DNA from 3 places in the Gordonia sp. LMA167 genome. Region 3 is predicted to be linked to each of the others. Evidence: predicted binding sites of a transcription regulator. Region 3 holds the regulator's gene; each other region holds the start of a gene.

What was found. The regulator LexA, encoded in region 3, represses DNA repair genes until DNA is damaged. The targets are predictions, from matches to a motif close to CGAACANNTGTTCG.
Region 1: the regulator LexA is predicted to act here: its motif matches at 1,979-1,992, upstream of ACVT6V_RS28060 (HNH endonuclease signature motif containing protein).
Region 2: the regulator LexA is predicted to act here: its motif matches at 1,454-1,467, upstream of ACVT6V_RS20460 (HNH endonuclease signature motif containing protein).

What each region holds. Positions count from the first base shown of each region.
Region 1 is NZ_CM176708.1:6,253,734-6,257,013, forward strand. Features, by position in the region: gene ACVT6V_RS28055 (TetR/AcrR family transcriptional regulator) at 1-276, opposite strand, end outside; gene ACVT6V_RS28060 (HNH endonuclease signature motif containing protein) at 352-1,953, opposite strand; gene ACVT6V_RS28065 (cytochrome P450) at 2,170-3,280, shown strand, end outside.
Region 2 is NZ_CM176708.1:4,495,017-4,498,296, reverse strand. Features, by position in the region: gene ACVT6V_RS20460 (HNH endonuclease signature motif containing protein) at 1-1,428, opposite strand, end outside; gene ACVT6V_RS20455 (AAA family ATPase) at 1,626-3,280, shown strand, end outside.
Region 3 is NZ_CM176708.1:3,734,646-3,737,925, forward strand. Features, by position in the region: gene ptsP (phosphoenolpyruvate--protein phosphotransferase) at 1-1,651, shown strand, start outside; gene lexA (transcriptional repressor LexA) at 1,734-2,465, opposite strand; gene ACVT6V_RS17030 (LysM peptidoglycan-binding domain-containing protein) at 2,698-3,280, shown strand, end outside.

The sequences.
Region 1 (3,280 bases), 2.5 Mb from region 3:
AACCGCTTTGTCGGCCGATCCGATCCCGCGCAGCCGCAGCGCCATCCGATCGAGCAGCGCGTCCACCGCACCGATGGCGGTCGCGGTGAGCAATTCGTCGGTGCTGCCGTAGTAGCGATACACGGTCTGTCGGGTGACCCCGAGCTCCCTGGCCACGTCGGCGATGCTGGTCGCAGCACCACGACGGTCGATCGTCGAGCGGGTCGCAGCGAGTATCCGACTCTTCGCCTCGTCGTCGTTGAGAGGCACCCGACCGCCCCAGCCGTGCGTGCGCATGACTGATCACCCTACCGGCGGTCGACCCGATCGAAACGGCGTCTGGTGCGGCAGAGAAGCGTTTCTGGCGTTATCTCAGCGGTGGGTTGTGAGCAGCGCGAGTGCGAGGCGTGCTTCGATGACCGAGATCGGTGTGGGGATCGTCTCGGTGAGGTGCAGGTGCGGGCCGTCGTCGGGGGGCGGCGCGTCTGGTTGCGGTGGTGGGTGGAGTTGTGCGCGAACCTGCTCGAGGTGCTGCGCGTAGAGCACCGCGATGTCGGGGCGCCGGTTGAACTCCTGCGGGTTCGGCGGTGCACCGTCGGCGGTGTTGCGCCGCCACCAGGTGCGGCCGGTGTGGGGGCCGTCCTCGTAGATGCCGGTGGTGAACTGGCCGATCCCGGGTCCGACCATCCGGTTGTGTTTCGGGCACGCCGGGGTCAGATCGATGATGTCGGTCAATCCGCCATCAGCGAAGTCGCGGCGGGCGTGATGCAGTTCGACGTGGGAGGCCGGCTGATCACAGCCGGGTGCCGAGCACACCTCCCCGTCCGGGCGGGCGAACGACGCCAACCGTTGAGCCCGGGTGGCACACCGTTTGGCCTGCCCGAAATACAGGGGTTGCGGGCTCGCGTCGGCGAACACCGCCAAATACTGTTGGGCCTCGGCGGCCAACCGGATCACATCGGTGATCGGCAACAGCGACCCGGTGGCGGTGGTGCCGAATCCGGTCTCCCGGATCAGATCGGTGAGGTCGGCCTTGACGATCAGCTGCACCGGCAACCCCCGATGGGATTTGCCCAGCAACCCATCTGCAAACACTGCCCGCAACAAGGCCGCCAACGCATCATGATTGCGCTGGGCCTGGGTGCGGGTGTCGCGGGCGGCGGCCGCTTTCAGCGCCTCGGGGTCGGCGTCTTCCTCGGCACCCGAAGGGGCGTCGGGGTCCTCGGGGTTGTTGAGGCCGGGTTTGGCCCACGCGGCCAGCATCATCTCCAGCAACGCCCGGGTTTCCGGATCCAGATGGCCGGTCAGTTTCGACATCTGCTGCGCGTTCTGCCGATTCAGCCACAGATTCCGCTTACGTTTCCGATCACTGTCGTCGGTCAACTCGCCGTCCGGATCCAGATGCGCCAACACCCGCTGACCGAGGATCACGATCTCATCCGGGGTGTGTTTGGCGGCCAGCTCGGCCAACGACGCCTCGGCGGCCACCTTCTTGTCGTGGGGCGCCTGCTGCGGGATCGTCTCCAGAATGTCGATCACCGTGCTCAGATGCGCCGGGCCGACCTGCCCGGCCGCGAACGCGGCCGCCAACTCCGGATAGCGTGGTTCGGCGCACTGCCCACCCAACTGCCGCATCCGCCCGGTCGCCGCGATCTGGTCTTTACGGCGGCCCGGTTCGGAGACCCGCACCTCGACGTTGAGGAAGTTCGTCAAACTCCGAAACCCCATCGCCCGCGGCACACCCCGATCCGACAACTCCAGAATCTGGCGATTGCCCTCGAACAACTGCCGATTGACCGCCCGCTCCGAGGCCCGCGCCACCGCCAGCACCTCCGCATCACTACAGCGCGTCAGATCCGCCGCCGCCAACCGATCCAACACCGCATGCAACTCAGTGAGCAGACCCGGCACCTCCGACAACGACTCCTGCGCGTCGTGTGTGTTCAGCGTGTCGTGCGTGTTCAGCTCGGCCATACCCACCCCCCAGCGGACCATCATTCGAATGCATGTTCGAGAGTAGACGAGAATCGCGACGCCCGCAACCGAGCTCCGACGGGCACCTCCGGGCCCATCGCGACCGACCACAGACCATACGCATATTTCATAAGTGTATGGTGTAGTGATGGTTGCCACAGTGATGTCCGTCGATGCCTGCCGCAGCCGACAGCTGACCACGGCGGAGAGGTAGCGATGACGACAGCAACTCAGGGCGTGTGCCCGTTCGGCCAGAATTTCGATTTCACCGACCCCGACCTGCTGGCCACCGGGATACCGATCACCCAATTCGCTGAACTCCGCAAGACCGCCCCGGTGTGGTGGAACGCGCAGCCGTCCGGCACCTCCGGATTCAACGATGGTGGTTTCTGGGTGATCTCCCGACACGCCCATATCCGGGAGATCTCCAAGAACAACCAGTTGTGGTCGACCAACGCGAACGGTGCGATCATCCGGCTGCCGGACTACATCACCCCTGACCAGCTGGAGTTCACCAAGGCATTGCTGGTCAACCACGATCCGCCGGAGCACACCCGTCTGCGGAAGATCGTGTCGCGACTCTTCACGCCTCGGGCCGTCGCGGCACTCGAGGAGCGGTTGACCGAGTCCGCGCGACAGATCGTCCAGCGGGCGGCAGAGAAGGGCGCCGGAAACTTCGTCGACGACATCGCGATCCACCTGCCGCTGCAGGCCATCCTCGATCTCATCGGCGTCCCCGACGCCGATCGCGCGCGCATCCACGAGCTCGTCGACGCCATCATCAACAGCGACGATCCCGACCATTCGATCGATCCGACCACCGCCAACGCCGAACTGCTCGGCTACGCCTATGCAATGGCCGAGGAGCGTCGCCGGAATCCCACCGACGACATCGTCACCACGCTCGTACAGGCTGATCTCGACGGTGACGCTCTCGACGAGGCCGAGTTCGGCTTCTTCGTCATCCTGCTGATCACCGCCGGCAACGAGACCACCAGGAATGCGACCAGCCATGGGATGAACGCCTTCCTCGACCACCCGGAACAATGGGAGCTGTACCGGCGCGAGCGGCCGTCGACCGCTGTGGACGAGATCCTGCGCTGGTCAACGCCGGTGCACGCGTTCCAGCGGACCGCGCTGACCGACACCCAGGTCGGTGGCGTCGACATCGCGCGTGGTCAACGCGTCGGCCTGTTCTACAGCTCGGCAAACTACGACGAGGATGTCTTCACCGACCCGTTCGATTTCGACATCACCCGCGATCCCAATCCGCACCTCGCGTTCGGCGGCAACGGAGCACACTTCTGCATCGGTGCCAACCTGGCCC
Region 2 (3,280 bases), 760 kb from region 3:
CGCGATGTCGGGGCGCCGGTTGAACTCCTGCGGGTTCGGCGGTGCACCGTCGGCGCTGTTGCGGCGCCACCAGGTGCGGCCGGTGTGGGGGCCATCCTCGTAGATGCCGGTGGTGAACTGGCCGATCCCGGGTCCGACCATCCGGTTGTGTTTCGGACACGCCGGGGCCAGATCGATGATGTCGGTCAACCCGCCATCAGCGAAGTCGCGGCGGGCGTGATGCAGTTCGACGTGGGAGGCCGGCTGATCACAGCCGGGTGCCGAGCACACCTCCCCATCCGGGCGGGCGAACGACGCCAACCGTTGAGCCCGGGTGGCGCACCGTTTGGCCTGCCCGAAATACAAGGGCTGCGGGCTCGCATCGGCGAACACCGCCAAATACTGTTGGGCCTCGGCAGCCAACCGGATCACATCGGTGATCGGCAACACCGACCCGGTCGCGGTGGTGCCGAACCCGGTCTCCCGGATCAGATCATTCAGCTCGGCCTTGACGATCAGCTGCACCGGCAACCCCCGATGGGATTTGCCCAGCAACCCATCTGCAAACACCGCCCGCAACAACGCCGCCAACGCATCATGATTGCGCTGCGCCTGGGTGCGGGTGTCGCGGGCGGCGGCCGCCTTCAGCGCCTCGGGGTCGGCGTCCTCCTCGGCACCCGAAGGGGCGTCGGGATCCTCGGGGTTGTTGAGGCCGGGTTTGGCCCACGCGGCCAGCATCATCTCCAGCAACGCCCGGGTTTCCGGATCCAGATGGCCGGTCAGTTTCGACATCTGCTGCGCGTTCTGCCGATTCAGCCACAGATTCCGCTTACGTTTACGATCACTGTCGTCGGTCAACTCGCCATCCGGATCCAGATGCGCCAACACCCGCTGACCGAGGATCACGATCTCATCCGGAGTGTGTTTGACCGCCAACTCGGCCAACGACGCTTCGGCGGCCACCTTCTTGTCGTGGGGCGCCTGCTGCGGGATCGTCTCCAGAATGTCGATCACCGTACTCAGATGCGCCGGGCCGACCTCACCGCGCGCGAACGCCGCCGCCAACTCCGGATAGCGTGGCTCGGCGCACTGCCCACCCAACTGCCGCATCCGCCCGGTCGCCGCGATCTGATCCTTCCGCCGACCCGGTTCGGAGACCCGCACCTCGACATTGAGGAAGTTCGTCAAACTCCGAAACCCCATCGCCCGCGGCACACCCCGATCCGACAACTCCAGAATCTGGCGATTACCCTCGAACAACTGCCGATTGACCGCCCGCTCCGAGGCCCGCGCCACCGCCAGCACCTCCGCATCACTACAGCGCGTCAGATCCGCCGCCGCCAACCGATCCAACACCGCATGCAACTCGGTGAGCAGACCCGGCACCTCCGACAACGACTCCCGCACATCCTGTGTGTTCAGCGTGTCGTGCGTGTTCGGCTCGGCCATACCCACCCCCCAGCGGACCATCATTCGAATGCATGTTCGAGAGTACAGCAGATTTGTTACTCCGACAAGCTCCTGATCGACAGAGTTCGTAACCATATCGACGGCACCAAGTCGGCGGGGATCACACCATTCCGCACTGGTGAAAGCCCTATCCTTACCACTGTCGGGGGCTGCGAACTCTGGATCGGTGGTGCCCTATGGCCGCAGGTGTCACGTGCGGGTCCTGCGGCACGGGTCTGCGCGACGGCGCCAGGTTCTGCGACCGGTGCGGGGCTCCGGTGGCAACGGTCGCCGATCGTGCGGAGTACAAGCAGGTGACGGTGCTCTTCGCCGATGTGGTCCGATCGATGGGTATCGCTGCCGCAGTCGAACCGGAGCGCTTCCGGGAGATCATGACCGGGTTGGTCGAGCGGGCGGCGATCGTTGTCGAACGCTATGGAGGGACCGTCGACTACACCGGTGACGGAGTGATGGCGGTGTTCGGTGCGCCGGTCGCAGTGGAGGACCATGCTGCGCGGGCGTGCCTGGCGGCCTTGGAGATCCAACGGCAAGCCGACGGCCTCGCGGCGGAAGTATCTCGCATCGATGCAGTGGACTTGCGCGTGCGGGTTGGGCTGAACTCAGGTCAGGTGATCGCAGGAGAACTCGGCTCGGGATCGTTCGGCTACACAGCGATAGGGGAGCAGGTCGGGTTCGCGCAACGCATGGAGTCGGTGGCCCCGCCGGGCGGCGTGATGTTGTCGGAGTCGACCGCTCGGTTGGTCGACGGCCTCGCCGTGCTGGCGGAGCCGGAGTGGGTACACATCAAGGGCGCGGATGAACCGGTGCGTGCACGACGGTTGCTGGCGGTTCGCCGACGCCACCGGGTGGTTGGGCGTACCGGGGCCCGACTGGTCGGCCGGCATCGGGAGATGGCACTGTTCGACACTCTCGTCGACGGCGCGATCGCCGGGCGCGGTTCGATCGTGAACGTGGTGGCACCGCCCGGTATCGGCAAGAGCCGTATTGCACGGGAGGTTGCCGACCTCGCGGTCGCCCGCGACGTCGAGGTGCTGTGGTCCTTCTGCGAATCGCATGCCCGAGACGTTCCGTTCCACGCCGTGGCAGGCCTGTTGCGGACGGGACTCGGTGTGGCGGATCTCGATGGGGAGACCGCGCGCAGGCGGGTCCGGAACCGACTCTCCGATGCCGACGCGGAGGATCTGTTGTTGCTCGAGGACCTTCTCGGCATCGCCGACCCCGATGTGGCTCTGCCGCACATCGATCCGGATGCCCGGCGACGCCGGTTGACCGCGCTGATCAATGCCGCGTCGCGGCAACGCGCCGGGCCGGTGCTGCTCATCATCGAGGACGTGCACTGGATCGATTCGGTGAGCGAGTCGCTACTGGTCGACTTTCTGGCAGTTCTCCCTGATACACCGTCGGTTGTTGTCATCACCTCGCGCCCCGAGTACCGGGGAGGCCTGCTGAATCTATCGGGTCTGCAGCAGATGACCCTGTCCCCGCTGGACGCATCGGACACGGCGTCGCTGGTCGACGAGCTCCTCGGCTCCGATCCATCGGTCGCCGAACTGGCCGAGATCGTCGTCGAGAGGGCCGCGGGCAATCCCTTCTTCGCCGAGGAGATGGTGCGGGAGTTGGAGCAGCGCGGGGTGCTTGCCGGCGAACGCGGAGACCACGTATGCCAACTCGACATCGCTGATGTCAGTGTGCCGGTCACGGTGCAGGCGGCCATCGAGGCACGTATTGACGCGCTGCCCGCCCGAGCCAAGCGCACCCTGCACATGGCGGCGGTGGTGGGGGCCCGATTCGGTGCGGACCTGCTCGCCGAGGTGGAGGCCGAGCCGGCGGT
Region 3 (3,280 bases):
GAACGGAACGCCGGTTGTCGGTGGAAAGGCCTACGGCCCGGTGGTCTGGCCCGGGGAACGTCCCGTATTCGACGTCAGCGGCGGGGGTGTGATCGCCGACGAGGAACGCGAGGTCGAGACGAAACGCTTCACCGATGCCGCTGCGGCAGTCGCGGGTCGACTTCGCGAACGGTCGTCACACGCATCCGGCGCTGCCGCCGAGGTGCTGTCGGCGACGGCGGGCCTGGCCGAGGACCGCGGCTGGGTCGGAGCGGCGTCGGCCTTGATCGCCAAGGGCTCGGCCGCTCCGGCGGCCGCGGTTGCGGCGACCGAACAATTTGCCGCCATGTTCACGAAGCTGGGCGGCCTGATGGCCGAACGTGTCACCGATCTCAACGATGTACGCGATCGGGTCGTCGCCGAGCTGCTCGGTGTACCAGAGCCCGGTGTGCCGGAGCCGTCGGTGCCCTCGATTCTGATGGCCGATGATCTCGCGCCCGCCGACACGGCCGGCCTGGACCCGGCCATGATCACCGCGCTGGTCACCCGATTGGGGGGACCGACGAGCCACACGGCGATCATCGCGCGACAGCTGGGAATTCCGTGCGTGGTGGCGGTGTCGGACCTCGCGACGGTCGAGGCGGGCACCATCGTGCTCGTCGACGGAACCGCGGGCACGATCGAGGTCGAACCGGACGCCGCCGACGCCACGGAGCGCGTCGAGGAGAGTCGTCGGGCGGCGGAGCTGGTCGCCGACTGGTCCGGGCCGGGGCAAACCGCCGACGGACGCCGGATCTCGGTGTTGGCCAACGTCGCGGACGGAGCGTCGGCGCGGACCGCCACCGCCTATCCGGTGGAAGGTGTCGGGTTGTTCCGCACCGAACTCGCCTTCCTTGATCGCGCGGACGCGCCGACGGTAGAGGAACAGACAAGCCTCTACCGCGAGGTGCTGGATGCTTTCGACGGACAGAAGGTGGTCATCCGCACGCTCGACGCCGGCTCCGACAAACCGCTCAAGTTCGTCACCCAACTGGACGAGGCCAACCCCGCGCTGGGCGTGCGGGGCAATCGGATTGCCCAGGAACATCCCGAGATCCGCACCGCTCAGCTCGATGCGATCGCCGCTGCGGCGAATGGCCGCGAATCGACCGCCTGGGTGATGGCGCCGATGATCGCGTCGGCGGCCGAGGCCGCGGAGTTCGCCGCCGAGGTGCGTGCGCGCGGACTGATCGCCGGTGTGATGGTGGAGGTGCCCGCGGCCGCGATTCTTGCCGAATCCATACTGGCCGAAGTCGATTTCGTGTCGATCGGGACAAATGACCTCACCCAGTACACGATGGCGGCGGATCGGATGTCGGCCGAACTCGCCGGCCTGACCGACCCCTGGCAGCCTGCGGTGCTGTCGTTGATCGCAACCGTGGCGCGCGCGGGTTCCGAAGTGGGCAAGTCGGTGGGCGTGTGTGGCGAGGCCGCAGCAGACCCGGTGCTGGCGTGCGTGCTGGTCGGGATGGGTGTCACGTCGCTGTCGTCGGCTCCAGCCGCGGCGGCCGCAGTGGGAGCCCGACTCGGAGCGGTCAGCATGGACCAGTGCCAGGTTGCGGCCCAGGCGGCATTACGCACGTCCGACCCGGCCGCTGCGCGTGCGGCGGCGACGGCGGCGTTGGACGCATAGCGTCATCAGGTAGGGCTTCCATGGAGGCCCTACCGGCCGGCTCGTGGCGGCCCGGTACCGGGCCACGGGCCGAGCCCACCGTTCACACCCGGCGCATCACCGTGACGACCTTGCCCAGGATGGCGGCGTTGTCGCCGGGGATCGGTTCGAACATCGCGTTGTGTGGCATCAGCCAGACGTGACCGTCCTTGCGCTTGAACGTCTTGACGGTTGCCTCGCCGTCGATCATCGCCGCGACGATGTCACCGTTCTCGGCCACGTTCTGCTGTCGCACCACGACCCAATCGCCGTCGCAGATCGCTGCATCGATCATCGATTCGCCGACCACGCGCAGCAGGAAGAGCGACCCGTCGCCGACGAGCTCACGGGGGAGCGGGAAGACGTCCTCGACGGCCTCCTCGGCGAGGATCGGTCCGCCCGCGGCGATGCGTCCGAGTACGGGTACGAAGGTGGGAGTCGGCAGTTCTGAGCCACCGGCCGGTGCGGCCGTGCCGCCCGGCGGCGTGTGCTGCTCGCCGTCCTGGATGTTGACGGCGCGAGGCCGATTGTGATCGCGTTTGAGCAGGCCCTTGCGCTCCAAAGTCCGTAGCTGATGTGCGACGGACGAGGTGGAGGTCAGTCCGACCGCCTCGCCGATCTCGCGGATGCTGGGCGGATATCCACGTTCACGCACCGACGTGCGGATGTACTCCAGCACACCCCGCTGGCGGGCGGTGAGGTTCGCCTCGGCGACCTCGGGATCAACCGTCGTCGCGCCCCCGGTCTCGTCGGTCCCACGGGTGGCGTCACGCCGTCCGCCGGCTTTGTCACTCATCGGTGTCCTCCCTCTCGGCGTCCGTCATGTGGGGGCGCCTGCCCGGTTCCTCTCGGAAACCTGCTGGATGTTGCCTTGCTACAGCGCCGACAGTATCCGAACATCCCGACATGTTCAAACATTTGTTCGACGCGTGTCGAGACATTGTCGGTCTCCCGTGATACTAATCGAACATACGTTCCGTCGAACACGTGATCGACAGTCCGGTCGATCGGGAGCCGAGGAGGACACGATGAGCACAGGGACCCTCACGCGCAGCACACGCACCCCGGACGGGGCGGTGTCCAGGTCTGAACGAACGGAGCCCGTGCGCGCCGAGCGTATGCGCATCGAGCGCGAGCGCACCGACTCGGCAAGCACCGCGCCGACGAGAAGCGGGCGCACGCGTACCGGCGAGCAGGATCGGGTCCGTCTCGGCGCGGGCACACGGCCGCGGCGCCAGGCGCATCACGAACCCGTCCGCCCGGCCGACCGACGGCCGGCTCGCCCGGCCGTCGGACAGTTACCTCGGGCTGCGGGGACCCGGTGCGCTGTGTCGACGGCCGAATCACGCCTGCACGCACGCCGGAGGGCCACGGCACTGGCGGTACTCGTGGGCTGTGGGCTCGCGGTTCTGGTGTGGGTGGTCACAATCGTGGGCTCCAACTATGCGGCGTCCGTGCAGCCGTCGCCAGTCGGCACCGAGATCGTCCATGTCCGACAGGGCGACTCGCTGAGCACGATCGCCGATCGGATCGCGCCCGATGTGCCCAGGCAGGCGGTCATCGACCAGATCGTCGAGCGCAACGACCTGTCCGGGTCGGGTCTCCGGGTCG